Regions from separate parts of the Streptomyces montanus genome, predicted to be linked through region 4. Evidence: riboswitches for the same ligand, from Rfam matches in the RefSeq annotation. Region 4 holds a riboswitch; each other region holds the start of a gene.
What was found. Region 4 has a riboswitch for cobalamin ahead of FE633_RS26170 (CbtB domain-containing protein). Riboswitches for the same ligand answer to the same signal wherever they lie in the genome.
Positions count from the first base shown of each region.

Region 1: linked by a shared signal. The riboswitch ahead of FE633_RS30370 (cobalamin biosynthesis protein) and the one ahead of FE633_RS26170 (CbtB domain-containing protein) in region 4 are both predicted to bind cobalamin.
Region 2: linked by a shared signal. The riboswitch ahead of FE633_RS31895 (ribonucleoside-diphosphate reductase subunit alpha) and the one ahead of FE633_RS26170 (CbtB domain-containing protein) in region 4 are both predicted to bind cobalamin.
Region 3: linked by a shared signal. The riboswitch ahead of FE633_RS17800 (ABC transporter substrate-binding protein) and the one ahead of FE633_RS26170 (CbtB domain-containing protein) in region 4 are both predicted to bind cobalamin.

Region 1 is NZ_VBZC01000039.1:82,021-89,404, reverse strand. It holds gene FE633_RS30380 (inorganic phosphate transporter) at 1-1,009, shown strand, start outside; gene FE633_RS30375 (hypothetical protein) at 1,044-1,265, shown strand; cobalamin riboswitch at 1,427-1,567, shown strand; gene FE633_RS30370 (cobalamin biosynthesis protein) at 1,678-2,694, shown strand; gene FE633_RS30365 (cobyric acid synthase) at 2,691-4,199, shown strand; gene cobN (cobaltochelatase subunit CobN) at 4,196-7,384, shown strand, end outside.
Region 2 is NZ_VBZC01000043.1:52,426-59,809, reverse strand. It holds gene FE633_RS31915 (bifunctional albaflavenone monooxygenase/terpene synthase) at 1-224, shown strand, start outside; gene FE633_RS31910 (GlxA family transcriptional regulator) at 246-1,211, opposite strand; gene FE633_RS31905 (hypothetical protein) at 1,305-1,562, shown strand; gene FE633_RS31900 (ribonucleotide-diphosphate reductase subunit beta) at 1,475-2,488, opposite strand; gene FE633_RS31895 (ribonucleoside-diphosphate reductase subunit alpha) at 2,488-4,914, opposite strand; cobalamin riboswitch at 5,055-5,191, opposite strand; gene FE633_RS31890 (GNAT family N-acetyltransferase) at 5,255-5,761, opposite strand; gene mctP (monocarboxylate uptake permease MctP) at 5,988-7,384, opposite strand, start outside.
Region 3 is NZ_VBZC01000017.1:134,812-142,195, reverse strand. It holds gene FE633_RS17825 ((2Fe-2S) ferredoxin domain-containing protein) at 1-162, shown strand, start outside; gene FE633_RS17820 (VOC family protein) at 141-566, opposite strand; gene FE633_RS17815 (AraC family transcriptional regulator) at 626-1,516, opposite strand; gene FE633_RS17810 (ABC transporter ATP-binding protein) at 1,591-2,388, opposite strand; gene FE633_RS17805 (FecCD family ABC transporter permease) at 2,385-3,437, opposite strand; gene FE633_RS17800 (ABC transporter substrate-binding protein) at 3,445-4,497, opposite strand; cobalamin riboswitch at 4,568-4,769, opposite strand; gene FE633_RS17795 (glycoside hydrolase family 2 TIM barrel-domain containing protein) at 5,011-7,384, shown strand, end outside.
Region 4 is NZ_VBZC01000031.1:5,925-13,308, forward strand. It holds gene FE633_RS26140 (SRPBCC family protein) at 1-406, opposite strand, end outside; gene FE633_RS26145 (winged helix-turn-helix transcriptional regulator) at 521-1,018, opposite strand; gene FE633_RS26150 (MFS transporter) at 1,500-3,122, shown strand; gene FE633_RS26155 (hypothetical protein) at 3,146-3,505, opposite strand; gene FE633_RS26160 (acyl-CoA dehydrogenase family protein) at 3,695-4,885, opposite strand; gene FE633_RS26165 (CbtA family protein) at 5,061-5,828, opposite strand; gene FE633_RS26170 (CbtB domain-containing protein) at 5,859-6,092, opposite strand; cobalamin riboswitch at 6,129-6,269, opposite strand; gene FE633_RS26175 (histidine phosphatase family protein) at 6,400-6,978, shown strand; gene FE633_RS26180 (four-helix bundle copper-binding protein) at 7,068-7,384, opposite strand, start outside.

The sequences.
Region 1 (7,384 bases), on a different contig from region 4:
CGTCGGCGCCATCCTCTGGAACCTGATGACCTGGCTCGTCGGGCTCCCGTCCAGCTCCTCGCACGCCCTCATGGGCGGCCTGATCGGCGCCACCGTCGCCTCGGCGGGCGTCGGCGCGGTGCACGGCGACGTCCTCGTCACCAAGGTGCTGATCCCGGCGATCGCCGCCCCACTGGTCGCGGGTCTCGCGGCGATGTTCGCCTCCCGGCTGACGTACACGCTGGGCAAGAACGCGAACGGCGAGGCTTCCAAGAAGGGCTACCGCGCGGGCCAGATCGCCTCCGCCGGTCTCGTCTCGCTGGCCCACGGCACCAACGACGCGCAGAAGACCATGGGCATCATCACCCTCGCCCTGGTCGCCGGCGGTTCCATCGCCCCCGACTCGGACCCCCCGACCTGGGTCATCCTCTCCGCCGGTCTCGCGATCGCGCTCGGCACGTACCTGGGCGGCTGGCGCATCATCCGCACGATGGGCAAGGGCCTCACCGACCTCCAGCCGCAGCAGGGCTTCGCCGCCCAGACCAGCGCGGCCACGGTCATCCTGGCCTCCTCGCACCTCGGCTTCTCCCTGTCCACCACTCACTCGGTCTCCGGCTCGGTGATGGGCGCGGGCCTCGGCCGCAAGGGCGGCGTGGTCCGCTGGTCCACCGCCACCCGGATGTTCATCGCCTGGGGCCTCACGCTCCCCGCCGCGGCCCTGGTCGCCGCGATCGCGGAGTACGCGACCTCCTTCGGCACCTGGGGCACGTCGCTCGTCGCCGTCTTCCTGGTCGCGTCGAGCGCCGCCATCTGGGTGGTCTCCCGCCGCGAGGTGGTCGACCACACCAACGTCAACGACACCGACACCGAGGAACTCGCTGGTGTGGTGACCACGGCCCTCGCCGCCGTCGCCCCACCCCCGGCCGGCACCGTGACGGAGGTCCTCACGGACACCGCCCAGGCCTCCAGCGAGACCTCGGCGAACTCGTCTGCGTCATCGGCGTCGTCGGCGTCGTCGGCCGCTGTCTGAGCATCGAGCACCCAGGCACGAAGGAAGAATCAGCATGCACATCGACTGGGCAGCCCTCGGCTCCGTCTTCGGAGTCAGCCTCATCGCCACCATCGCCCTCGTGGGCCTGTTCACCCTCGGCATCGTCGGTCTCTCGCGACGCGAGCAGGCCTCGGCGCAGGGCGACTCGGCCGCCCTCGCGGTCACCGGCGCGTACGCCTGCTTCGCGGCGTGCGCGGCGGCGGTGGCGTACGGGATCTATCTGATCGTGGCCTGACCCGGACCTCACTGGTCCACACGCCGTTCCGCGGGCGGGTAAGTGCATGCCGCACTTACCCGCCCGCGGGGTTTTTCGCGTGGCGCCTCGAGGCGGCCGCGCCACACACCGCGTGTGGGCCTCAGCACACTCTCCTTGCGCAGGTCAACAGCAAGTTGACGGGTCTTCCAACCCGTGGTGGACTGCCGGAGCCATATACGGCGGCAGGAGAGGAAGCCGGTGCGAGTCCGGCGCGGTCCCGCCACTGTCACCGGGGAATCGATCCCCCGGGAGCCAGGAACTCTCGCCGTCGGTCTCGTCGAGCCAGGGCGTGGACACCCTGAGTGAGGACATATCGCCATGCGCGGCTGCCTGTTGCGGTTCAGTGTGCCGAGTACGAGGGTTCTGCCTGACGTAGCGACGGGCTGAGCCGATGCGTGCCGATCGCGTCTTCGCGTACGGCGCCGCCGCCGGCCTCCTCGGTGACCTGCTCCTCGGCGATCCTCGCCGCGGGCATCCGGTCGCCGCGTTCGGCCGGGCCGCGGGTGCCGTGGAACGGGTGCTGTGGCGGGACCACCGGGGGTGGGGCGCCCTGCACACCACTGTGTGCGTGGGTGGTGCCGTGTCCCTCGCCGCCGTCGCCGCCTCGGCCGTACGTCCCTCCCGTACCGCCTCCGTCGCGCTCACCGCCGCCGCCACCTGGGCCGTGGTCGGGGGGACTTCGCTCGGGCGCGAGGCGCGGGCCGTCGGCGAGGCGCTGGCCGCCGGGGACATCGAAGCGGCCCGGGAGCGGCTGCCGCACCTGTGCGGGCGGGACCCGCAGGCACTGGACGCCGACGGGATCGCGCGGGCCGTCGTCGAGTCCGTCGCCGAGAACACCTCCGACGCGGTCGTGGGCGCTCTGGTGTGGGGCGCGGTCGCCGGAGTCCCCGGACTCGTGGGCTTCCGCGCCGTGAACACACTGGACGCGATGGTCGGGCACAAGTCGCCCAAGTACCGGCGGTACGGGTGGGCTTCCGCGCGGCTCGACGATGTTGCCGGGTGGCCGGGGGCGCGGCTGACTGCCGTGCTCGCGGCCGTCGCGGGAAGCGATCCGCGGTCGGCCGTACGCGCCTGGCGTACCGACGCCTCGAAGCACCCGAGCCCCAACGCCGGGCCCGTGGAGGCGTCGTTCGCGGGGGCGCTCGGGGTGCGGCTGGGCGGGACGCTGTCGTACGCGGGGCGTGTTGAGCATCGGCCTGTGCTGAACGGGGAGGGGCGTTCTGTGCAAGTGGGAGACATTGAGAGGGCTGTTCGGTTGTCGCGGAGGGTTGGCTGGCTTGCGCTCGGGGTGAGTGCGGCGGGTGCGCTGCTGCGGGGGCCGGTTTCAAGGCGCCCGGTGCTGCAGGCTGTGCCCACCCGTTCCGCCCTGCGGAACGACTGCCCACAGCAGTGGGGGCGTGCCTCATGAGTGGGGGGCTGCTTGTCGCCGGGACCACTTCCGACGCCGGTAAGAGCGTCGTCACCGCCGGGATCTGCCGGTGGCTGGTGCGGCAGGGCGTGAAGGTCGCGCCGTTCAAGGCGCAGAACATGTCCCTCAACTCGTTCGTCACGCGCGAAGGCGCCGAGATCGGGCGGGCGCAGGCCATGCAGGCACAGGCGTGCCGTGTCGAACCCACCGCGCTCATGAATCCCGTGCTGCTCAAGCCCGGCAGCGAGCGGAGCAGTCAGGTGGTGCTCATGGGCAAGCCCGTGGGTGAGCTGAGTGCGCGCGGGTACCACGGCGGGCGGCAGGAACAACTTCTCGGGACCGTCCTCGACTGTCTCGCCGAGTTGCGGGGCACGTATGACGCGGTGATCTGTGAGGGGGCGGGGAGTCCTGCCGAGATCAATCTGCGGCGCACCGACATCGTGAACATGGGGATCGCCAGGAACGCCCGGCTTCCCGTGCTCGTCGTCGGCGACATCGACCGCGGGGGCGTCTTCGCCTCGTTCTTCGGGACCGTCGCCCTGCTGTCCCGCGAGGACCAGGAACTCGTCGCCGGGTTCCTCGTCAACAAGTTCCGCGGGGACGTGTCACTGCTGGAGCCCGGCCTTGACATGCTGCACGGGCTCACCGGGAGGCACACGTACGGCGTGCTGCCCTTCCGGCACGGCCTCGGCATCGACGAGGAGGACGGGCTGCGGGTCTCCCTGCGGGGGACGGTACGGGAATCCAACGTCGCGCCGCCCGTCGGCGAGGACGTCCTGCGCGTCGCCGTCTGCGCCATCCCGCTCATGTCCAACTTCACGGATGTCGACGCGCTGGCCGCCGAACCCGGTGTCGTCGTGCGGTTCGTGGACCGGCCCGAGGAACTCGCCGACGCGGATCTGGTGGTGATCCCCGGCACCCGGGGGACCGTCCGTGCCCTGGAGTGGCTCCGGGAGCGCGGGCTCGCCGACGCGCTCGTCCGCAGGGCCGCCGACGGCCGCCCCGTACTCGGCATCTGCGGCGGTTTCCAGATCCTCGGCGAGCACATCGAGGACGACGTCGAGTCCCGGGCGGGACAGGTCGACGGGCTCGGGGTCCTGCCCGTACGGGTGCGGTTCGCCCGTGAGAAGACCCTCACCCGCCCCGTTGGGGAGGCGCTCGGCGAGCACGTCGACGGTTACGAGATCCACCACGGGATCGCCGAGGTCGCAGGCGGCGAGCCCTTCTTGGACGGCTGCCGGGTCGGCGCCGTCTGGGGCACGCACTGGCACGGCTCGCTGGAGTCGGACGGATTCCGGCGAGCCTTCCTGCGCGAGGTGGCGGCCGCCGCGGGGCGCCGCTTCGTACCGGCCCCCGACACGTCGTTCGCCGCGCTGCGCGAGGAACAGCTCGACCGGCTCGGCGACCTGATCGAGGAACACGCGGACACGGACGCGCTGTTGCGGCTCATCGAGTCGGGCGCGCCGCAAGACCTGCCTTTCATTCCACCGGGAGCGCCCGCATGAGCACAGTGTTGTTGTTGTCGACCGCCGACACCGATCTGCTGGCGGCGCGTGCCTCCGGTGCCTCGTACCGGATCGGCAACCCGACCCGGGTCGATGTCGCGGAGGAACTGCCCGCGCTCGTCGAGGGCTCGGACATCGCCGTCGTACGGCTGCTGGGCGGCAAGCGTGCCTGGGAGGAGGGGCTGGCCGCGCTCAAGGCGTCCGGCGTCCCGACCGTGCTGCTCGGCGGCGAGGCCGTGCCCGACGCGGAGTTGATGGCCGAGTCGTCCGTGCCGGCGGGTGTGGTGGCGGAGGCGCTGCGGTACCTCGTCGAAGGCGGCCCGGACAACCTCACCGAACTGGCCCGGTTCCTGTCCGACACCGTGCTGCTCACGGGTGAGGGCTTCGTCGAGCCGCAGAAGATGCCCGACTACGGGGTTCATGGGGAGCGTCCGCGGATCGAGGGCCGCCCGACCGTCGGCGTCCTCTTCTACCGGGCGCACGAGCTGTCCGGCAACACCGCGTTCGTGGACACCCTGTGCGACGCGATCGAGGCGCGGGGCGCCAACGCCCTCCCGGTGTACTGCGGTTCGCTGCGGGGCGCCGACGCCGGCCTGTACGAGATTCTCGGGCGGGCCGACGCGCTCGTCGCCACCGTGCTCGCGGCCGGCGGCACGCACGCCTCCCAGGCGTCCGCGGGCGGCGACGAGGAGGCGTGGGACATCGGGGCGCTCGCCGACCTCAATGTCCCCGTACTGCAAGGGCTCTGCCTGACCTCGTCGAGGAGCGCCTGGGACGAGTCCGACGCCGCCCTCGCCCCGATGGACGCGGCGATGCAGGTCGCGATCCCGGAGTTCGACGGACGGCTGATCACGGTCCCCTTCTCCTTCAAGGAGCAGGGGCCTGACGACGTCCCGGTGTACGTCGCCGACCCGGAGCGGGCCGCGCGGGTCGCCGGGATCGCCGCACGGCACGCGCTGTTGAAGCACAAGGCGAACGCCGACAAGAAGCTCGCCCTCGTCTTCACCGCCTACCCGACCAAGCACTCGCGCGTCGGCAACGCGGTCGGCCTCGACACGCCCGCCTCCGCCGTACGGGTCCTCGACGCGCTGCGCGACGCCGGGTACGCCCTCACCGAGTACCCCGCGGGCGGCGACGAGTTGATCCACCGGCTCATCGCGGCCGGCGGCCACGACGTCGAGTGGCTGACGGAGGAGCAACTGGCCGCCGCGCCCGCGCGCGTACCGCTGGCCGACTACCGGGCGTGGTTCGACAAGCTCGATCCCGGGCTGCGGGACAGCATGCTGGAGGCGTGGGGCGAGCCGCCGGGCTCCCTGTACGTGGACGGCGACGACATCGTGCTCGCCTCCCTGCAGTTCGGGAACGTCGTCGTCATGATCCAGCCGCCGCGCGGCTTCGGCGAGAACCCGATCGCGATCTACCACGACCCGGACATGCCGCCGTCGCACCACTACATGGCGGCCTACCGGTGGCTGGAGAACTCGTTCGGCGCCGACGCGATCGTGCACATGGGCAAGCACGGCACCATGGAGTGGCTGCCGGGCAAGGGACTCGGGCTGAGCGGGGGCTGTGCGCCGGACGCGGTCCTCGGCGACCTGCCCCTGATCTACCCCTTCATCGTCAACGACCCCGGCGAGGGCACCCAGGCCAAGCGCCGCGGGCACGCCACGGTCGTCGACCACCTCGTACCGCCCATGGCGCGCGCCGACACGTACGGCGACCTGGCCAAGCTGGAGCAGCTCCTCGACGAGTACGCCCTCGTCTCCGACCTGGACCCGACGAAGGCCCCGGCGGTACGCGCCCAGATCTGGACGCTGGTCAAGGCGGCCGAGCTGCACCACGACCTGCATGTGGACGATCAGCCGGACGACGACGAGTTCGACGAGTTCGTCATGCACATCGACGGCTATCTGTGCGAGATCAAGGACGTACAGATCCGCGACGGCCTGCACATCCTGGGCGGCGGGCCGGTGGACGAGGCCCGCGTCAACCTCGTCCTCGCCGTGCTGCGCGCCTCCCAGGTGTGGGGCGGACAGGCGAACGCCCTGCCGGGGCTGCGCGCCTCGCTGGCCGAGCACTTCGGGCTGGTCGAGAAGGAGCTGCTGGCCGAGCCGGGAGCGCCGGTGAAGGTGCCGGTCGAGCTGACGGACCTGGTGGACGGCCCGTCCCGTTCGGCCGCCGACGCCATCGACCTGCTGGAGCAGCTGTGCCGGCGGATCGCCGAGGGCATGGAGGAGCGCGACTGGGCGGTCGCGGAGAGCCGTGCTCTCGTACGGGACGTCCTGGGCACCGAACTCCCGGACGCGGTCGCCGTGCTGGAGTTCGCGTGCACCGAGGTCGTGCCCCGGCTCGCCCGCACCACCGACGAGATCGGCCACATCCTCAAGGCGCTGGACGGCGGTTACATTCCGGCGGGCCCGTCGGGCTCCCCCACGCGCGGACTGGTCAACGTCCTGCCGACCGGCCGGAACTTCTACTCCGTCGACCCCAAGGCCATTCCGTCCCGGCTGAGTTGGGAGGTCGGGCAGTCGCTCGCGGACTCGCTCGTGGCCCGCTATCTGCAGGACACGGGTGAGTACCCGAAGTCCGTCGGCCTCACCGTCTGGGGTACGTCGGCGATGCGCACCCAGGGCGACGACATCGCCGAGATCCTGGCGCTGCTCGGCTGCCGCCCGGTCTGGGACGACGCCTCGCGCCGGGTGACCGGCTTCGAGGTCGTGTCCCTGGAGGAGCTGGGCCGGCCGCGCATCGACGTCACGGTCCGTATCTCCGGCTTCTTCCGGGACGCTTTCCCGCACGTGGTCGGTCTGATCGACGACGCGGTGCGGGCGGTGGCCGAGCTGGACGAGCCGGCTGACAGGAACTTCGTACGGGCGCATGCCGACGAGGACACCGCCGAGCACGGCGACAGGCGGCGCGCGACGGCCCGTATCTTCGGCTCGAAGCCGGGGGCGTACGGGGCGGGTCTGCTCCCGCTGATCGACGCCCGCAACTGGCGCTCCGACGCCGACCTCGCCGAGGTGTACGCGGTGTGGGGCGGCTATGCGTACGGGCGCGGGCTCGACGGGCGGACGGCTCGGGGAGACATGGAGACGGCGTTCCGGCGGATCGCGGTCGCCGCGAAGAACGTGGACACGCGTGAGCACGATCTCGTCGACGCGGACGACTACTTCCAGTACCACGGC
Region 2 (7,384 bases), on a different contig from region 4:
TTCCGGAACGCTCCAAGGACGTGCCGAAGTACGCGATGAGGCCGTTCGGTGTGGGCAACCGGAAGTGCCCCGGTGACCACTTCTCGATGGCCCAGCTGACGCTCATCACGGCGACGGTGGCGTCCAAGTGGCGCTTCGAGCACGTGCCCGAGTCCAACGGCGCGCCACGGGTCGGCATCACGCTGCGGCCGAACCGGCTGCTGCTGAAGCCCATACCGCTCTGAGCCCGAGCGGCCGGCGCACGTTCAGGCGGCTGCCTCAGGGCCCCTGAACGTGCGCCGGTACGCCTGCGGGGTCGTCCCCAGCGACCGTACGAACTGGTGGCGCAGCGCGGCCGCCGTCCCGAACCCGGTGCGGTCCGCGATCGCGTCCATCGTCTCGTCGGTGGCCTCCAGCAACCGCTGGGCCAGCAGCACCCGTTGGCGCAGGATCCAGCGGTACGGGGTGGTGCCCGTCTCCTGCTGGAAGCGGCGCGCGAACGTACGCGGGGACATGTGCGCACGGGCGGCGAGCTGTTCGACGGTCACCTCCTCGTCGAGATGACGCTCCATCCAGACGAGCACCTCGCCGACCGTGTCGCACCGCGAGCGCGGCAGCGGCCGCTCCACGTACTGGGCCTGGCCGCCGGCGCGGTGCGGTGGCACGACCATGCGGCGCGCGATGGCGTTGGCGACCTCGGGGCCCTGCTCCTTGCGGACGATGTGCAGACAGGCGTCGATCCCGGCGGCCGTGCCGGCCGAGGTGACGACCGGGTCCTCGTCCACGTACAGCACGTCGGGTTCGACGATCGCCCGTGGATGGCGCCGGGCGAGCTCGTCCGCATGCCGCCAGTGAACGGTGCAGCGCCGCCCGTCGAGGAGCCCGGCGGCGCCCAGCACGAAGACGCCGGAGCAGACACTGAGCACCCGCGTGCCGCGGTCGGCGGCCCGGCGCAGGGCGTCGAGCAGCTCGGGCGGGTAGGTGCGCCCGATGTAGTTGCTCCCGGCCGGGACGGCGATCAGGTCGGCCTCTTCGAGCCGTTCGAGACCGTACGGCACGGAGACCGAGAACCCGGCGTGGGTGCTGAGCGTCGGGCCTTCCGCCGAGGCGACCGCGAAGTCGTACACCGGAAGGCCCTCGTCACTGCGGTCGAGGCCGAACACCTCGCACACGACACCCAGTTCGAAGGGATGTACGCCGTCGAGCAGGATGACGGCCACGTTGTTCAGCATGCTGCCAGTGTGCCCGAGGCCTGGCAGGAATTCGAGGGCGTACGGCAGTCCTGCCACTGACGGTAAGGAGCAACCGGCGCGACAGTGGTGTCCATGGATACACACATGGAAGCCCTCACCGGAATGCTGACCGTCCTCGGGATCCTCGCGGTCCTCGTCCTCCCCGCACTGATCGGCATCGCGCACGACAGGCGCATCGACCGTCAGCTCAGGGAGGCCGAGGACGCTTCGGCCGAGGACCGGAGCCGGAGGAGTCAGAAGAGTCAGAAGTCCTCGTCCAGGTCGACGGTGCCCTCCACCGCCACCTGGTACGCCGACGGACGCCGCTCGAAGAAGTTGGTCAGCTCCTGAACCCCCTGCAACTCCATGAAGGAGAAGGGGTTCTCGGAGCCGTACACCGGAGCGAAGCCGAGCCGCGTCAGGCGCTGGTCGGCGACGCACTCCAGATACTGCCGCATCGAGTCGGTGTTCATGCCCGGGAGACCGTCACCGCACAGGTCGCGCGCGAACTGCAGCTCGGCCTCGACGGCCTCCCGGAGCATGTCGGTGACCTGCTGCCGGAGCTCGTCGTCGAAGAGCTCCGGCTCCTCCTTGCGGACCGTGTCGACCACGTCGAAGGCGAAGGACATGTGCATCGTCTCGTCGCGGAACACCCAGTTGGTGCCGGTCGCCAGGCCGTGCAGCAGACCACGGCTGCGGAACCAGTAGACGTACGCGAAGGCACCGTAGAAGAAAAGACCCTCTATGCACGCCGCGAAGCAGATGAGGTTGAGCAGGAACCGGCGGCGGTCGGCCTGGCTCTCCAGCCGGTCCATCTTCTCCACCGAGTCCATCCACTTGAAGCAGAACGCGGCCTTCTCGCGGATGGACGGGATGTTCTCGACCGCGTCGAACGCGGCGGCGCGGTCCTCCGGGTCGGGGAGATAGGTGTCGAGCAGCGTCAAGTAGAACTGGACGTGCACGGCCTCCTCGAAGAGCTGCCTGGACAGATACAGGCGCGCCTCGGGGGAGTTGATGTGCTTGTAGAGGGTGAGCACCAGGTTGTTCGCGACGATCGAGTCGCCCGTCGCGAAGAACGCGACCAGACGCCCGATGAGGTGCTGCTCGCCCGGCGACAGCTTCGCGAGATCGGCCACGTCCGAGTGGAGGTCCACCTCCTCCACGGTCCAGGTGTTCTTGATCGCGTCCCGGTAGCGCTCGTAGAAGTCCGGGTAGCGCATGGGACGGAGAGTCAGCTCGAAGCCGGGGTCGAGGAGATTCTGGTGACGCTTCGTCATTACTGGCAGGCCTCGCAGGACTCGGGGTTTTCCAGGGAGCAGGCGACCGAGTCGGGGTCGGCGGCCTGCTGGACGGGGATGTTCTTCTGGGGCCGCGCCTGGGCGGCGGAGTTCGAACCGGCCGCGCGGGCGATCCGGGTCGCCGGGCGCGAGCGCAGGTAGTACGTCGTCTTCAGGCCCTGCTTCCAGGCGTACGCGTACATCGAGGAGAGCTTGCCGATGGTCGGCGTCTCCATGAAGAGGTTCAGGGACTGCGACTGGTCCAGGAACGGGGTGCGGGCGGCGGCCATGTCGACGAGACCGCGCTGCGGGATCTCCCACGCCGTGCGGTACAGCTCGCGCACGTCCTGGGGCACCCAGCTGAAGCCCTGCACCGAGCCGCCCGACTCGCGCAGCGCCTCGCGGGTCTGTGCGTCCCACAGGCCGAGCTTCTTCAGCTCGTCCACCAGGTACGAGTTGACCTGGAGGAACTCGCCGGACAGCGTCTCGCGCTTGAACAGGTTGGAGACCTGCGGCTCGATGCACTCGTAGACGCCCGCGATGGACGCGATGGTCGCGGTCGGGGCGATCGCCAGCAGCAGCGAGTTGCGCATGCCGACCGAGGCGATGCGCTCGCGCAGCGCGGCCCAGCGCTCGGGCCAGACGAGCTCCACGTCGAAGTGGTCGGGGTGGAGGACACCCTGGGCCGTACGTGTCTTCTCCCATGCCGGCAGCGGGCCGTTGCGTTCGGCGAGGTCGGTGGACGCCTCGTACGCGGCGAGCATGATGCGCTCGGCGATGCGGGTCGACAGGGCGCGCGCCCGCGGCGAGTCGAAGGGCAGCCGCAGCTTGAAGAACACGTCCTGCAGGCCCATCGCGCCCAGGCCCACCGGACGCCACTTGGCGTTGGAGCGGCCCGCCTGCTCGGTCGGGTAGAAGTTGATGTCGACGACGCGGTCGAGGAAGGTGACGGCGGTGCGGACGGTCTGGTCCAGCCGCTCCCAGTCGATGTCCTGGGAATCGGTGTCCACGAACGCCCCCAGGTTGACGGACCCCAGGTTGCACACGGCCGTCTCCCCGTCGTCCGTCACCTCCAGGATCTCCGTGCAGAGGTTCGAGGAGTGGACCGTGTGGCCGGGCAGGGCCGTCTGGTTGGCGGTGCGGTTGGCCGCGTCCTTGAAGGTCATCCAGCCGTTGCCGGTCTGCGCGAGGGTGCGCATCATGCGGCCGTACAGTTCGCGGGCCGGGATGGTCTTCTTCGCGAGTCCCGCGTCCTCGGCCTTGCGGTACGCGGCGTCGAACTCCTCGCCCCACAGGTCGACCAGCTCGGGCACGTCGGACGGCGAGAACAGCGACCACACGCGGTCCTCGGCGACCCGGCGCATGAACTCGTCCGGGACCCAGTGCGCCAGGTTCAGGTTGTGCGTACGCCGGGCGTCCTCACCGGTGTTGTCGCGCAGCTCCAGGAACTCCTCGATGTCGGAGTGCCAGGTCTCCAGGTAGACCGCGGCCGCGCCCTTGCGCCGGCCGCCCTGGTTCACCGCGGCGACCGAGGAGTCGAGGGTCTTCAGGAACGGGACGATGCCGTTGGAGTGCCCGTTCGTACCGCGGATCAGCGAACCACGGGAACGGACACGGGAGTACGCGATCCCGATGCCGCCCGCGTGCTTCGAGAGCCGGGCCACCTGGTGGTAGCGGTCGTAGAGGGAGTCGAGCTCGTCCTTCGGGGAGTCGAGGAGATAGCAGGACGACATCTGCGGGTGCCGCGTGCCGGAGTTGAAGAGCGTGGGGGAGGAGGGGAGGTAGTCGAGCCGGCTCATCAGGCCGTAGAGCGCGGCCACTTCGTCGACGGACCTGGTGTCTGTGGCGGGACCGGACGCCGTGTCGTCGGCGAGACCCGCGGCGACGCGCAGCAGGAAGTGCTGCGGGGTCTCGATGACGTACCGGGTGATCGGGTGTCGCAGAAGGTAGCGGCTGTGGAGGGTGCGCAGGCCGAAGTAGCCGAAGCGGTCGTCGCCGGCGGGGTCGATGAGCGCGTCGAGCCGGTCCTCGTGGACCCGTACGAACTCGGCGGTGCGATCGGCGATGAGACCTTCCCGATGCCCGACCGCGACGGACTCGGAGAAGGACCGTACGCCCTGCGAGGCGGCCTCGGCGGCGATACTGACCGTCAGCAGGCGCGCGGCCAGCTTCGAGTACACCGGGTCGTCGGAGATGAGGCCCGCGGCCACCTCGGTGGCCAGCACGCGCAGCTCCGTCTCGTCCGCGGTGGCGGACCGGCCGCGCAGCGCGGCGGCGGCGACCCTGCCGGGGTCGGCGTCGGGGAGGTCGGCGGTGAGGTCGGTCAAGGTCCGTAGCAACACGGTCCCCGGCCCGTCGGCTTCGGCCTCGGCCTGTGTCACGGTCGCCTCGGTCGCTGAAGCCGGATCGGCTGGCGCGATGGTCACGTGGGGGATCTCCCTCGCTCGGCAGGGGGCCCGCGGGAAGAGGGTTCGGGGCACACGGACGTACGCACTCTGCGCGGTGGTACGCCGCGTCCACCGGCCCACTCCGCGAGGCCCGGACGTCATCGGAACCCGGGCCGGACGGCCTGGGCACGCTGTCGGCAGGTCCTCGGACTGACGCTGGTACGCGAACGACTGGACGAACACGCACAAGTACACCGTTGCGGGACAGTTCCGGATTCGCACCGGATTCCCCTGCGGCGACAGCGAGCATGAGCATACATCTTGTGCCGGGCCGGGAAAGCACCCCTACATGTTGTGTCGCATGTCGGCTGTAAGAGTGTCAGAGCGTCAATTCGTAGGCGAGGAGAGTGATGTCGTCGAGGTGCGGAATCGGGTTCCAGTCGCGCTCGGGGGTGCGCCGGAAACCGAGGCGCTCGTAGATCCGGTGGGCGCTGTGCATGGCGCGCTGAGTGGACAGCACCATGCCTACGCAGCCGTCCGTGGCCCGTGCGCGCTCGACGCAGGCGCGTACGAGCGCCTCTCCTACGCCTCGGCCGCGGGCCTCCTTGGTGACCGCCAGCATCCGTATCTCGGCCTCGCCCGTGCGCGCGATGTCCGCCATCGGGCCGCCGGCCGGCACGAAGGTCACTCCTCCGAGCACGCGATCGTGCTCGGTGGCGACGAGCACGTCGGCGGCGGCGGCCCGCTTGGCCACGTTCCGCAGCTCACCGAGGTACCTGTCGCTCTCCCCGAAGTCCAGCAGCCCGTCCTGGAGGTATGCCTGCGCGGTGATCTCGCCGAGGGTGTCGTACTCCTCGGGGTCCGCTGCTCGGATCACGATGTCCATGCGATGCAGTGTGCACGACGGGTACGACGCCGGACCGCCGGGTTTTCTCGCCCCCGCCGCCCCTACCCGTCCCATCCCTGGGGGCTGCGCCCCCAGACCCCCCGTATCGGCCTGAACGGCCTCGTCCTCAAACGCCGGACGGGCTGAAGATCAGCCCGTCCGGCGTTTGAGGAGCGAGGTCTGGGGCGGAGCCCCAGGGGATGGGAATGGGTAGGGGCGGCCGCGGCTAGTGCGCGGAGCCCGCCGTCGCCGGAGGCAGTTCCACCTGGACACCCTTGTCGCCCGCGTCCGCCGTGTAGTCCTCCGGGGACGTCTCGTCGATGCCCGCCGGGGCCTTGACCGCCGTCAGGACGAAGGTGAGGACCACGGTCACCACCACGTTCAGCACGAACGCCGTCAGACCGATGTAGCCGATCTCCCCGATCCCCGGGATCTCCTTCGCCGAGCCACCGAAGTGCTTCTGCGTCGGGGACGCGACACCGTACGCGGCCACCGTCCCATAGACCATGCCGACCGCCCAGCCCGCCAGCAGCGCCCAGCGGTGGAACCACCGGGTGAACAGACCGCCGACCAGAGCCGGGAAGGTCTGGAGGATCCAGATGCCGCCGAGGAGCTGGAAGTTGATCGCGACCGTCTTGTCCATCGTCAGGACGAAGGCCAGCGCACCGACCTTCACCAGCAGCGACACCAGCTTGGAGACCTTCGTCTCCTGTGCCGGGGTCGCGTCGGGCTTGATGAAGTCCTTGTAGATGTTGCGGGTGAAGAGGTTCGCCGCCGCGATGGACATGATGGCCGCCGGGACGAGCGCGCCGATACCGATCGCCGCGAACGCCACGCCCGCGAACCAGTCGGGGAACATCGTCTCGAAGAGCTGCGGGATCGCCAACTGCCCGTTCTGCACCTTGACCCCGGCCGCGATCGCCATGAAGCCCAGCAGCGCGAGCAGCCCCAGCATCAGGGAGTACAGCGGCAGGATGGTGGTGTTGCGGCGGATCACCTCACGGCTGCGCGAGGACAGCGTCGCCGTGATCGAGTGCGGGTACATGAACAGCGCTAGAGCCGAGCCGAGCGCGAGCGTCGCGTACGTCCACTGGCCGGCGTCAGCCGGTGCCAGAGCGCCGCGGGGTGCGCCCGTCGCGGGGTTGGTCTGGCTGAACGCGTCGCCCGCCTTCGCGAAGATGTCGTCGAAGCCGCCCAGCTTGATCGGGATGTAGATGATGGCCACCGCGATCACGATGTAGATCAGGGTGTCCTTCACGAACGCGATGAGGGCCGGGGCGCGAAGACCCGACGAGTACGTGTACGCGGCCAGCACGCCGAAGGCGATGAGCAGCGGCAGGTCCTTGACGAACCAGTTCGTGTCCTCGCCGCCGCCGACGCCCATCACGTCCAGCACGGCCTGGATGCCGACCAGTTGGAGCGCGATGTAGGGCATGGTGGCGAGGATGCCCGTCACGGCCACCGCCAGCGACAGGCCCTTGGAGCCGAAGCGTCCGCGCACGAAGTCCGACGTCGTCACGTACCCGTGTTTGTGCGACACCGACCACAGCCGCGGCAGGAAGGTGAAGATCAGGGGGTAGACGAGGATCGTGTAGGGGACGGCGAAGAAGCCGGCCGCGCCCG
Region 3 (7,384 bases), on a different contig from region 4:
GTCAACGACCCCGACGCGACCGAGGACATCGTTGCCTGGGTGCGGGCGGGCGGCCCCGGCATCGCTCCCCGGCCCGCGATCCTCGACCTGTATGCCTGCACCCCGCCACGGCGGCGCGCCACGTCCCGGGTCGCGTCGGGTCAGCGCGGCTCGCCGGGATAGGTGCCGAAGTACCACCGGTTGCCCTCGGGGTCGCGGGCGGCGAAGTCGCGGGAGCCGTAGTCGGTGACGTGCAGGTCGGTGATGATCTCGGCACCGGCGGCCTTGGCGCGGGCGTGGACGGCGTCCGGGTCGGCGGTGACGACGTAGGCGCTGAAGGCGCCGGGCGGCGTCGGGCCGGTGCCGTTCTCCTGGCCCTCGCGTACGGAGCCGAGCATGATGCCGCCGCCTTCGGGCCGGCTGAGCTGGGCGTGCTCGACCATGTCGCCGTCGCCGTAGACCACGGTCTCCTCGAAGCCGAAGGCGTCGACGAGGAAGCGGATCAGTGCGCGGGCGTCGTGGGCCCGCAGGGTGGGCCAGACCTGCGGGGCGGGCGGTTGCTTGGCGGTGTCGGGCGTACTGGTCATGGGGCTGGCCTCCGGTCTCTCGGGAGTCGGCGGGGATCAGTCGGTTGACACCACCAGGGTCACGCCGGCGGATGGTGACCGGATTGGATGTTTCGGAACTCCTGCGCCAGCCAGGCACTCGGCGTGCAGGAGGCCAGGGCGTTGAACTCGCGGTCGAGGTGGGACTGGTCCGCGTAGCCGTGGTCGGCGGCCAGGCCCGCGAGGTCGGGGAGGCCGGTGAGGGTCCCCCCGATCGAGCGGAGTCGGGAGTGGGGGAGGGTGGCCAGGCGGCGGCGTGCCAGGTCGAAGCGGATGACCCGGGCGGCCGCCTTGGGGGTGAGTCCGATCTCCTCGCGGAAGCGGTTGCGCAGGTGCCGCTCGCTGAAGCCGATGTCGGCGGCGAGTTTGCCGACGCGCAGGCGGCCGCCGGCGGACAGCAGTCGCTGCCAGGCGTGCGCGATCGGGACGGCGGAGGTCGCCCTCAGGCCCTCGTGATCGGACATGCGGCGCAGCAGCCAGTTGTCGACGACGCGGAAGCGGGCGGCCCAGTCGGTGGCGTCGTGCAGCCTGTCGTGGACCTCGCGTACTCCCGCGCCCAGGACGTCGTCGGCGTGGACGTCGATCCCGGTCAGTTCCCCCGCGGGCAGTCCCAGCAGGATGCGTGCGCCCAGCGGGCTGATCGCGACCTGGATGCCGGACTGCCGTCCGGGGATGTCGATGAGTGCGGGCGTGAGGTGCAGGCCGCCCAGCAGGGTGGGGTAGTCGCCGGGGGCGGCACCAGGGTCGGGGTGGGCGGCCATGCTCAGGGGTTCGTCGAGCGTGAGGATCAGCGTCAGCCACGGCGAGGGCAGCCCGCGGTGCTGGGCGTGCGGGACGCCGCGCTGGCGGTAGCCGGAGTACCAGCCGACCAGCCCTCGCAGCGGCGGCGCCGGAGCCGCCCGCACCGCCTCGTCCACGAACGCGCCACTCATGCGGTCATTGTCCTGCGCCCGCCCGCGCGGCGCAGCAGACGGGTTGCGAGCGAGGGCCGTCGGTGCCCACCACTTCAGCCGGGCGGGAGTGCGCCCAGGAACCGTATGTGGGGGCGGTCGTCGGGGCCTTCGCGGGTGACGGCAGCCCGTACGCCGTAGACGTCGCCGATGAGGCTGGCGGTGAGGACGTCACGCGGGCTGCCGCAGGCCACCACCCTGCCCTGTTTGAGGACGACCAGTTGGTCGCTGTACATCGCGGCCAGATTGAGGTCGTGCAGCGCGATGACGCTGGTGAGGCGGAGTTCGGTGATCAGGGCCAGCAGGGCCAGTTGGTGCTGGATGTCCAGGTGGTTGGTGGGTTCGTCCAGCAGCAGTTCCCGTGGCTCCTGGGCGAGGGCACGGGCGATCTGGACCCGCTGGCGTTCGCCGCCGGAGAGGGTGTGCCAGGGCCGGTGGGCCTTGTCGGTCAGACCGGTGCGGGCCAGGGCGGTGCGGACGGCTTCCTCGTCGACCGCGGAGGTGGGTGTCCAGGCGCGGCGGTGCGGGATCCGGCCGAGACGTACGACGTCGTGGACGGTCAACGCGACCTGGGTGTCGACCTGTTGCTCTACGACGGCGATGCGCCGCGCGACCGCCCTGCGGCCCACCTGATCCAAGGGGCGGCCATCCAGGGTGATGACACCTGAGGCCGGGGCGAGCACGCCGGCGAGGAGACGCAGCAGCGTGGATTTGCCCGAGCCGTTGGGGCCGAGCAGACCGGTGACCGTGCCCGGGCGGGGTGTGAGGCTCACCCCGTCCAGGATCAACGTGCCGTCGGCGGTGCGGGTGACTCGCTCGGCGCGCAGCCCCGTGGTCTCGTCGAGGTCGGTCATCGCGTGCCCCTGGTGCGGTACAGGACGGCGACGAACGCCGGTACGCCGATCAGCGAGGTCACCACGCCCACCGGTACCTCCTGCGGGTCCAGCACCGTACGGGCGAGCGTGTCGACCCACACCAGGAACACCGCCCCGGCCAGGGCGGTGGCCGGCAGCAGCCGCGTATGCCCGGATCCGGTCAACGCGCGGGCGGCGTGCGGCAGCACCAGGCCGACGAAACCGATCGCCCCGGCCGAGCTGACCAGGGCGGCCGTCAGCAGGGCGGTCGCGCACAGCAGTTGCAGCCGGGTGCGGGCCACGTACACGCCCAGCGAGGCGGCGGCGTCCTGCCCGAAAGCGAACGCGTCGAGCGCGCGGGCGTGTCCGGCGCAGACCAGCAGCGTCACCGCCAGCACGGCCGTGCACACCCTCGCATCGGTCCAGTCGGCTCCGCTGAGCGAGCCGAGGAGCCAGAACAGCACCCCCCGAGTGGTCTCCGCGTCGGCTGCGGTCATCACGACGAAGGAGGTGAGCGCGGAGAACAGTTGCATGGCGGCGACGCCGGCGAGCACCACCCGGTCCGTGGTGCCGCCGAGGGTGTGGCTGAGCAGCAGCACCAGCGCGAAGGAGACCACGGCGCCGAGGAACGCGCCCCCGGAGACCGACAGGACACCGCCGCCCGCGCCGAGTACGACGACCACCACCGCCCCGGTCGAGGCTCCGGAGGAGACGCCCAGCACGAACGGGTCGGCGAGCGGGTTGCGCAGCAGCGACTGCATCACGGCGCCGCACACGGCGAGGCCCGCGCCGCAGACGGCCGCCAACAGGGTCCGCGGGAGACGCAGGTTCCATACGATGCCGTCCCGGATGGGCGTCAACTCCCTGTGTCCCCACCCCAGATGGGCCGCCACCGCGGACCACACGTCACCGACGCCGATGTCCGCCGGGCCGATGGTGATCGCCACGGCGACCGAGGCGCAGAGCACGGCAAGACCGGCCGCCCAGGCCAGGACCTGCCACACTCCGCGCACCGTGGCCGGTGCGACGGTCAGCGGGGCGGTGCTCATTCCGCGCTCATTCCGCGAGCTCGTGGGTGCGCAGCGCCGCCGCCACCTTCTCGATGCCCTCGACGGTCCGGATCGTCGGGTTCATGGCCTGTCCGGACAGCAGCACGTACCGTTTCTCCTTCACCGCGGTCATGTTCCGAGTGACGGGATCGGACTCCAGGAACTCGATCTTCTTGGCTGCGGTCTCGGCGGTCTGCTGCTTTCGGGTCAGGTCACCGATGACGAGGACGTCGGGGTCGCGGTCGGCAATGGTCTCCCAGTTGACCTGGGGCCATTCCTCGTGGGAGTCGTCGAAGACGTTCCTCGCACCGATCCGGCGGGTGACGATGCCGGGGGCGCCGCAGCAGCCCGCCAGGTACGGGGACTGGGAGTTGGCGAACCAGTACAGGAGAGTGACATCGTCGGCGTCGAGGCCGGAAGTGGCCTTCTTCACCCGGGCCTTCAGAGCGGCCACGAGCTGCTCGCCGCGAGCCTCGACGCCGAAGATCCTGGCCAGGTCGCGCACTTCACCGTAGACGGCGTCCATGGTCAGTGGCCGAGTACGCGCGCCGTCGCCGTCGCCGCTGTTGTCCTTGGCGACGCAGTCGGAGGGGGAGAGATAGGTGGGCACGCCGAGCTTGTCGAACTGCTCGCGCGGGGCCACGCCGCCCTTGCCGAGGGTGGAGGCGAAGGAGGCGGCGACGAAGTCGGGTTCGGTGTCCAGCACCTTCTCGAAGGAGGGCGCGTCCTCGGCCAGCCGCTTCACCTTGGCGTTGGCCTTCTCGAGTCCCTTCGCCACCGGGTCGGTCCAGGTGGCCGTGCCCGCCATGCGGTCGGCCAGCCCGAGGGAGAGCATGATCTCGGTCGTGCCTTGATTGAGGGAGACGGCCCGCCGCGGAGGACCGTCGATGCGGACCTTGCGCCCGCAGTTCTCCAACGTGATCGGATAACCGGCGGACTTGCTCTTCGCGGGGCTCCTGTCCGACGAGCCGGAGGAGCCGGAGGAGCCGCCGCAGCCGGTCAGCAGCAGGGCACCGGCCAGGAACAAGGCGGTATGACGGACGGGGCGTGCGAGCGGCACGGAAGCTTCCTTCGGCGTCGAGGGCTCATGCGCGAAGCCCGGTCGTACGATGTTCCCCCGGCCGTTTTCTCGGTGCCCGAGGCTGCCAGTAGGTCTTCGGACTTGGGGTCACCCGGACGAAGCGCCTTCCCGGACCGCGATCGCCGTCCAGTGGCCGTTTGCCTCGCCCGTCGCCCTCACCGCTGCGCGTCAGCTCCGGATTCACACCGGATTCCCTGATCCGTGCACGTACGGGTACGCACACGAGTACGACTGGCTCCGGCAAGCTACCACAGGCCCCTCACACCCCCGGGTCGTCAGTCCTCAGGAACACACCAGGAACAAACAAAGTCCGACAGGATCATTGCTCCGAATGTGTTCGGGTTCTAGGGTTTCTCTGGCTCACCAGGTGTCTTAGTCATCAGCAGTCGCGTTCTGGCCCTGACACCAACTTCCGTATGTCCGCAGCTTCGACAGGATCTGACGCTCCCTCAGTCCGTGCACCGCACTGTCGTACCGAGGAAGGCCATGGTCATGCCGCACCCGCACCGCCACCCACACGTGTCACCCACGGATCGGCCCCACCGCCCCGAGCGGGCGGTCGTCAGCCGCCGTCGTCTCCTTGAGGGAGGAGCCGCCGTCCTCGGCGCGCTCACCCTGTCCGCGTCGTCCGCCGTGGCGCACCCGGCCCGCCGGCGCGAGGCGGCGGACGGATCTCCGGAGTGGAACGGCAACATCGACGTTTTCCAGCTGGGGACCGAGCCACCGCACACCACGCTCATGCCGTACGCGGACGTCAGACAGGCACTCGCCGGCGACCGCACGCGCTCGCCGTACCGCCAGAGCCTCGACGGGAAGTGGAAGTTCGCCTACGCGGACCGCCCCGACGACCGGGACACCGACTTCTACCGCACCGACGTCGACGACTCCTCCTGGGACACCATCCCCGTCCCCTCGGCCTGGCAGCTGCACGGCTACGACTTCCCGATCTACATCAACATCACCTACCCGTGGTGGGGCCCCAACGGCCTGGGCGAGGAAGCGCAGCCGCCGGCCGCCCCGACGCGTTACAACCCCGTGGGCCAGTACCGGCGCACCTTCACGGTTCCTCGCAACTGGTCGGGACGACGGACGTTCCTGCACTTCGAAGGCGTCAAGTCCGCCCACTACGTGTGGATCAACGGCGAGTTGGCGGGCTACCACGAGGACTCCTACGTCCCCGCGGAGTACGACATCACCCCGCATCTCAAGCCCGGCACCAACCAGATCGCGGTGGAGGTGTACCGCTACTCCGACGGCGACTGGCTGGAGGACCAGGACATGATCCGGCTGAGCGGGATCTTCCGCTCGGTCTACCTCTACTCCACGCCGGACGTCCACCTGCGCGACTTCAAGCTGGACACCCCGCTGAGCGACGACTGCACGGCCGCCGAGCTGTCCGTGACCGCGAGTGTGCGCGGCTACGGGGACGCCGCTCGGGACTCCGGCAAGTACGCCGTCGAGACCCAGCTCTACGACGCGCGCGGCCACGCCGTCTGGTCCCGTCCGCTGCAGCAGTCCGTCGACCTCGGCTCCGCTCCGGCCGGCGAGGACGTCTCCGTACGGGCCGCCAAAGCCGTGCCCGCGCCGAAGCTCTGGTCGGCCGAGCACCCCTACCTCTACACCGCCGTACTGCGGCTGCGCGACCCGGCGGGCAAGGTGATCGAGACCCTGTCGCACCGGGTCGGAATACGCGAGTTCGCGCTCAAGGACGGGCTGATGCGCATCAACGGCAAGCCCGTGTCCTTCCGGGGCACGAACCGCCACGAGATGCACCCCGACCGCGGCACGGCGCTTACCCGCGCGGACATGGTCCGTGACATGGAAATCCTCAAGCGGATCAACATCAACAGCGTCCGCACCTCGCACTACCCCAACAACCCGCTGTGGTACGAGCTCGCCGACGAGTACGGCCTGTACCTCGTGGACGAGACCAACCTCGAGACCCACGGCATCCGTGACGAGTACCCGGGCGACCACGCCGACTGGAGCAAGGCCTGCGTGGCCCGCGCCCAGAACATGGTCCACCGGGACAAGAACCACGCCTCGGTCGTCATCTGGTCGCTCGGCAACGAGGCCGGCGGCGGCAGCACGTTCGTCGCCATGCACGACTGGATCCGGTCGTACGACCCGACCCGCGTCATCCAGTACGAGGGCGACGACCGCCCGGAGATCAGCGACATCCGCTCGGAGATGTACGAGAGCCCCGCGCGCGTCGAGGCCCGCGCCAAGGACACCGGCGACACCCGCCCGTACGTCATGATCGAGTACTCGCATTCCATGGGGAACTCGACCGGCAACTTCAAGAAGTACTGGGACGTCGTGCGGCGGCACGACGTGCTGCAGGGCGGATGGATCTGGGACTTCGTCGACCAGTCCCTGAGCTGGCCGACCCTCACGCGTGCGCTGTTCACTGAGGCCGGGCCGGCCGCGCTGCGCGGTGAGATCCAGGCCGGCAGCGCGACCTTCGACCGCGAGAAGGGCGTGTCCGGCAGCACCACCTTCGCCCGCGACACCGGCCTCGACATCACCGGCTCCCTGACGCTGGAGGCCTGGGTCACCCCGCATGTGACCGGCTACCACCAGCCCCTCCTCGCCAAGGGCGATACCCAGTACGCCCTGAAGCAGACGAACAAGAACCTGGAGTTCTTCATCCACGGCGGCGGCCAGTGGGTCACCGCGAGCTGGGCGCTGCCGGACGGCTGGACCGGCAAGGAGCACCACATCGCGGGCGTCTTCGACGCGGAGGCGGGCACGCTGACCCTCTACGTCGACGGTGAGGTGAAGGCCACCAGAACCACCACCCGGCGGCCCGGCAGCAACACCGCACCGCTCACGCTCGCCACCGACGCCGACAACCCGACCCGGG
Region 4 (7,384 bases):
TGCGATCGATGGCGAAGGAGAGACCCGAGCGGGCCGGCCCCATCTGCATCCACTGCCGCAGCAGTGTGCCGCCGTCCTCCGGCTTCAGAGTGAACCGCCAGAGGGCAGTGGGGTGTTGTGGATCCTCGACCGCCCAGGCGAGCACGCTCGGCGGCTCGTACTCGACGATGTGGGACGTGGTGGCCCACTCCCCCAACGCTTCATGCTTGCTCCGGCCGACGAATCGGGCTCCTAGAGCAGGGCCGCTCCTGCCGTCCAGCCATTCCACCGCCTGCAGCTCGGAACTCATGCGCGGCATCAGCTCGATGTCGGACACCAACGCCCACACTTGCGTCGGCGCCGCGGCGATCCAGGTGTGGACCTCAGCCGTCGGCTTGTCCGCATAGCGCGCGCCCGTCCACTCCATGATCCCGCGGCCTCCTCGCCTTCCGAGAACCTCTCTTGCCAGTACCTGACCAGTAAAGTTGCGTAGATAGACTCACTTGTCAAGGGTGGACACAGCCCTCACGGAGCTGTTGAGTCAGTCCGCGAAACGCTCCCGCACATCCGGCCGTTCGGCCAAATGCGGTGGATAGCCGGGGCCCATCCGGGGGCGAGTGTTGTCCGCGGTCATGGGCTCGCCGCAGGCGGCGCACACCACCTCGGCATGGGTCTCCTGCCCGCACACCTCGTGACGCATCGCCACCGGCGGGCCCGCTTCACCGGCCAGCCAGCGGTCTCCCCACCGGTTCATCACCAGCAGCACGCCAAAGAAGTCGCGCCCCTTCTCGGTGAGCACGTAGTCGCACCGGACCGGCTCCGTCTGGTACGGCCGCTTCTCCAGCAGCCCCTCCTCCACCAGCCGGCGCAGCCGGTCCGTCAGCGTGTTACGGGCGATCCCCAGCGACTCCTGGAACGCGTCGAACCGCCGGATCCCGTAGAACGCCTCACGCAGCACCAACGGCGTCCACCAGTCCCCGAGCAGGTCCATGGTCCGCGCGATCGAGCAGGGCCACTGCGCAAAGGATGTCCGTCTCATGACGGCCAGCATAGGTTCGTCCAGTCGTGAGACCCAGCAGGTAGACCGAGCAGCGGGCACTACGCGGCACTGCGAGGGCTCCTCATCCAGCACGCCGAAGATCTCGCACGGAAGATCGACAAAGCAAGTGACCTCGCGCAGCCGAACCCGATCCGCCGGGACTGAGTTCTGAAGGCCATGGTGAATGACGCAGAAATGGTGCTCGGTAAAGCGTCAGGTGAGTGCCAGTGTTCCGGCAGTCTTGGGCGGGCAGGAGCTGCGGTTTGGCGTGGGCACCGAGCAGGGATCGCAGGACGCGGTGCGACAGCTCACTGGAGGGCATGAAATCCGCTCAGTCGCAACCCTCCGGAAGTCATGAAATCCTTCAACTCGCAAATCCGCCAGAGGGCGCAAAATTACTCAGTCCGCAAATCCGGCAGAGGGCATACAGTCCGTTCAGCCGCAACAGTATTGAACAAGAAATTCTAAGCTTGACGGCGTCGTGGAGTTTGCTTATGGTCCAGTCGTTCAGGTTCCCGCCGATCGATATCCGAAGGTGTTCATGACCCCGCCTCCAACGTTGCCGAAGTCCAGGCAGCAGTTGATTCTTGCCGTTCTTATGCTGTGTTCACTGCTGATTTGGATAGAAAATACCGTCCTGAGTACTACGCTGGAGACCCTTGCAGACCCGGTCCGTGGACTGGGGGCCAATCCCGGTCAGCTGCAATGGGCGACCGGTTCGTACACTCTGGCCTTCGCCACATTGATGTTCACTGCAGGCGCATTGGGCGATCGGTTCGGTCACCGGACTGTGTTCTCCAGTGGGTTGGTGATCTTCGCCGGGTCCTCGCTGTGGGCGGCGTACGCAAGCGATGCGGGCCAGCTGATTGCAGCTCGAGCTGCGATGGGGGTGGGCAGCGCGCTGATCACGCCCGCCATGATGGCCATCCTTATATGGACCTTTACCGGCCCCGCGCGGGCTGCCGCGATCGGCATTTTCTCGACGTCGGCCGGTGTCGGAATGGCTGCCGGCCCGGTGCTGGCGGGGTTCCTGCTCGATCATTTCTGGTGGGGCTCGGTCTTTCTGATCAATGTTCCGGTCGCGGCATTGGCGCTGGTCGGGCTTGCCGTGCTGGTTCCGAATTTCCGCAGCCCCACTCCGCGACCACTGGACCCCGCTGGAATGTTGCTGTCGATCAGTGGGCTCGTGGCGTTGGCCTACGGGCTGATCCGGGCGGGCCAGGTGGCGGTGTGGAGTCGTACCGACGTCTGGGCGCCGATTGTTGTCGGTCTAATTCTGCTGGCCGTTTTCGTACTCGTCGAACTGCGTGTCAAGGTGCCCAGCTTTGATCCGCGAATGTTCACGCAACGCACATTCGGTGGCGGAAATATGGCGCTCGGATTGCTGCTCTTCGGTGTGGCCACCATCACCTTTTATAACGCGTTCTACCTGCAAGGCGCGCTCGGATTTTCGCCGATGAAGGCGGGTTTGGCCAATATCCCGACCGCATTCGGCGCGCTCGCGGGGGCGCCCCTTGCCTCGCGCCTGGTTCGCCACCTGCCGCTACGCCTTGTCACCGTGCCGGCGCTAACCGTGGCTGCGCTGACCATGGGCGGGTACGGGTTCCTCGGACTGCAAACTCCACTCGTCTGGATCGAGATTCTGTTGTTGATACAGGGTCTCTCGATCGGCATGGTGATCGGCCCCGTTACGGCCGCATTGATCAGCGACCTGCCGTTGGAACAGGCAGGTGCAGGATCGGCCGTCACCAACACCGTGCGACAAACCGGCAGTGTGATCGGAATCGCAGTAGGCGGCACGATCATGTCGATCACGTACCGACGTGCGATCGAACCTTCGCTGGAGGGTGCACCCGGTCCGGTGCAGGATCAGGCGCGAGTTTCCGCCGAACAGGCCCGCCACGTCGCCACCACTGTCCACCGGCCCACTCTTGCTCAGGCTGCTGATAATGCGTTTATCCATGCTATGCACGTCGGCGCGGGCTGGATCGCGGTCATCGCGCTCCTCGGAGCAGCTGTGCTGCTGACGACCTTGCCTGCTGCCGGAAAGAAGAAGGGTCCGACACCGGAGCCGGACTACGAAGAGGCCCGCAGCTCCGTCTGAGAGTGTGATGGCGGAACCCAGGCTCAGGCTCGCCGCAGGGCAGCATCAAATACCAGCTTCCGCAGCTCAGCGGGCGCATTGGGTGCATCTCGCCAAGCGTCTGCGATCGCGAGAAGCGCCTCCCACGCGAGCTCGGCAGCGACGCCGGGCTGACCGGTGTCGATGTCGGCGAACAGCCGCTTGCAGAGGACGTTGGTGACGTTATACAGGGCGCCCGAGGCACGGGCCACATCGGCCACACCCGAGTCCGCAGCATGACACGGTTCACCGGGAAGCCGAATGGCAACCGAACCCGCGGAGTAACTCCGCCCATGAACGAAGTCGCGCAGAGCGCAGAGTTGATCTCGGGTCGGCAGGGACGGCTGGACAATGCGCTCGGTCACCAGCCGACTCCATCGGTGCCGCCCCCGCCTGCCGCCCCGACGCCGGCTCCAACTCCCGTGGCCAGGTTCCAACTACCGTGTCCCGGCTCAACATCACCAGAGGTTCTCGCACAGGCTCTCACCCACCGGGCCAGGCTCGGTGCCAACCATCCCTCTTATGTGCCAACTAAGAATCCTCGTCACACCGAGCTAACGCCGTACCCGGGGCATCCCCAAGCCGATCCACGAGATGATCTCGCGCTGGATCTCGTTGTTTCCGCCGCCGAAGGTGAAGATGACGGCCGAGCGGTAACCGCGTTCCAGTTCGCCGTGGAGCACCGTGCCCGCCGAGCCCTCCTTGAGAACGCCCGCCGCCGCGACGATCTCCATGAGCCAGGCGTACGCGTCCCGGCGCGCCTCGGAGCCGTACACCTTCACGGCGGAGGCGTCCTGCGGGGTGAGCGTGCCCTCCTGGACGGCGTTCACCATCTGCCAGTTGAGGAGCTTCATCGCGTCGAGCCGGGTGTGGGTCTGGGCGAGGCGGCGGCGTACCCAGGGCAGGTCGACGACGCGGTGGCCGTCGGCGAGCTTGGTCTCCATCGCCCAGCGCTGCACGTCGTGCAGGGCGCGGATGGCCATGGTGCCGTGCGCGGCGAGGGTGACGCGTTCGTGGTTGAGCTGGTTGGTGATCAGCCGCCAGCCCTTGTTCTCCTCCCCTACCCGGCGCGAGGCGGGGACCCGGATGTTCTCGTAGTAGCTCGCGGTGGTGTCGTGCGAGGCGAGCGTGTTGATCAGGGTGCAGGAGTAGCCGGGGTCGGAGGTCGGCACGAGGAGCATGGTGATGCCCTTGTGCGGTGGGGCATCCGGGTCGGTGCGTACGGCGAGCCAGACCCAGTCGGCGGTGTCCCCGTTGGTCGTCCAGATCTTCTGCCCGTTGACCGTGTAGTGGCCGGTGGCCTCGTCGCCTTCCCGTACGGCCCGCGTCTTGAGCGATGCCAGGTCCGTGCCCGCGTCGGGCTCGCTGTAGCCGATCGCGAAGTCGATCTCGCCGGAGAGGATCTTCGGCAGGAAGTACGCCTTCTGTTCGTCCGTGCCGAACTGCATGATCGTCGGGCCGACCGTGTTCAGCGCCATCAGCGGCAGGGGTACGCCCGCCTGGGCGGCTTCGTCGAAGAAGATGAACTGTTCCATCGGGCTCAGCCCGCGCCCGCCGTACTCCTTCGGCCAGCCCACCCCTAGCCAGCCGTCGGTGCCGAGCCGGCGAATGGTCTCGCGGTAGAACCGCTTCTGGGCCGCGGGGTCGCCGTATCGCGTGTGGACGTCGTCCGGCACCAACTCGGCGAAGTAGGCGCGCAGTTCGGTGCGCAGTCGCTGCTGCTCCGGCGTGTATTCGAGATGCACGGCGCCTCCTGGCTCCCACGGGGCTCCGCTGGCCTGCTGCTCCGGCCACCCGGACCCGACCCGGACCTGACGGCGGACACCGTAGAACGTGTTTCAGAAATTGGGAACACACAACAGTGGGGGCGCGCAGAAAGGGCCCCCGGACAACCGGGGGCCCTTATCGGCGCTCAACCTCTCAGTGTGCGACAGGAGTTGCCTGTGCTGCGGCCCCGTTCTGCTGAGCGGCAGCCGTACGCGGTGCCAGCACGCGCTCCGCCAGGAGCCCGAAGACCAGGCCGTACGCGGTCCACAGGGTCACCTGGATGGCGAGTGCCGCCAGCCGGTACTGCCACAGCAAGGTTCCGGAGAAGCCCTCCGGGACCTCGTTGAACGACGGCAGGAACGCGTACGCCAGACCGACGAGCAGGACGAAGAACGCGCCCGCCGCCACGGTGGCGTTCCAGTTGCCCAGGCGCGGCGCGAGGCGCTTGCCCAGGATCACGGTGCCGACGGCCAGTAGGACGCCGAGCACGACCATCAGGAAGTACAGCGTGGTCCGCTGGTTGAGGGTGTCGGGGTTGCCGACGGCCGGCGGGTTGGGCGGGTACTTCAGGAAGGGCACGACGTACACCGCGAGCAGGCCCGCGGTCGCCAGCAGCAGGGCGCTCGCGCGCGGACCGAAGCGGCCGATCCTGCCGAGGGCGAAGCAGTAGGCGAGCGCGGCGATACCGCCGAATGCGACCCCGTAGACGAGGACACCGGTGGACAGGCCCGCGGTGGACTGCATCGTGCGGCTGACGAGTTCGGTGCCGCCGTGCTCGTGGGAGTGGGCCTCCTCGTATGCGATCGCCGCGTCGACGCGCGGTTCACCCAGGAAGTACGCGACGACCAGGGCGAGCAGGCCCGCGGCGAGACCCGCGAGCATGCCACGCACCAGGAGGTTTCTGACGGTGATGGAGTTCATCGAGTTGTCCTGTTCGGTTCCTTGTCGCCGTCAGTGGCAGGGGAAGCCGAGCAGGTGGCGGGCGTCGTGCACCCACTCGTGCACACCCTCACCGGAGACCAGGGAGGTGGCGCCCTGCTCGGCGCCGACGAAGTAGAGCAGGACCAGCATCAGGATGCCGAAGAAGACCGCCCAGGGGGCGATCGCGCCGATCGGCAGCTTGGCCGGCACGGCGGCCGGTGCGGCAGGGGTGGTTGCGCTCGGCTGAGCGACGGAGTGGGCCATGGCAGGACCTCCTGGGGGAACTCGCGTCCCGACTCGGTGGTGCACAGGACGACGGCCACGGGTCTGACTTGCCCGAACTGCACCGCTCCTGGGTGGAGGCGGTCGGTACGGCTTACAGTGGCGCGACCGTGCCGGATTCTCACCGGCTTCCGTCGAACCGTCGTCAATATCGACGAGAACGTACCGCGAAGCGGGGACGCGGCCAAGGGCGCACGGAGTTCGGAAGGTGCGCCGGTGTCCTGGTCACGGCATCAATTCCGGGCGCTGCCAAGGGTGTTGAGCTCTGTTGAGCACGAGAGGGGGACTGATGACGAGCCGAGTGATGTTGATCTCACCAGCGATCAGTGCGGCGCTGCGGGAGGCACGTTTCGACGACGGATGCCCGGTCGACGCCGCCGGGCTGCGGAACGCGGAGGCGGCCGCGGGTTCGCTGCCCGCCCCGGACCGGGCCCTGTTCTCCCCCGGCGTGCGCTGCCGCGACACCGCCGCCGCCCTCGGCCTCGACGCCGCGGCAGAGCCCGAGGTGGCGGGGCTGGACGTGGGCCGCTGGCGTGGCGCCACCCTGGCCGAAGTGAGCACCGACGAACCGGAGGCGGTCGCGCGGTGGCTGACGGACCCGTCCTGTGCCCCGCACGGCGGCGAGTCCCTGCACGGGCTGTGCGACCGGGTGGAGAAGTGGCTGGAATCGGCCGGCCAGTTCTCGGGCCGGATCGTCGCCGTCGTCGAGCCGGAGATCGTACGGGCCGTGATGGTACGGACGCTCGGGGCTCCGGAGTCGGCGTTCTGGCGCATCGACGTGCCGCCGCTGACCGGGACGGAGCTCAGTGGGCGGGACGGGCGCTGGAATGTCCGCGTGGGACGGGCGCTTGGGGACTTTGGGGACTGACGACGGGGTGCCCCGTCCGCCCCATCACCTCACCCCAGTTGCTCCGGTTACTCTTGCAACTCCGATCACACCCTCACACCCTCACACCCTCACACCAGGAGGGCGAGAAACTCCGTGCAGGCGCGTGCGCAGTCGCGGCAGGCCTTCGCACCGTCCTCGGCACCGGGGTTCCGGTCGAAGACATGCGCGGTCTCGAGGCAGACGGCTCGGCACCACTCGACCTGGGCGCGTGTTCCGGTCTCCTCCTGCCAGGTCTGATCGGCCAGGACGCGGCACGTCGCGTCGCAGACCTCCGCGCACAGGATGCCCTTGCGCCGCAGTTGCTGCTGGTTCTCCGGACCGTCGAGATCGGCGAGGCTCGCGCGCAGGGCACACATGCGCGCGCACTCGGTACAGGCCTGCGCGC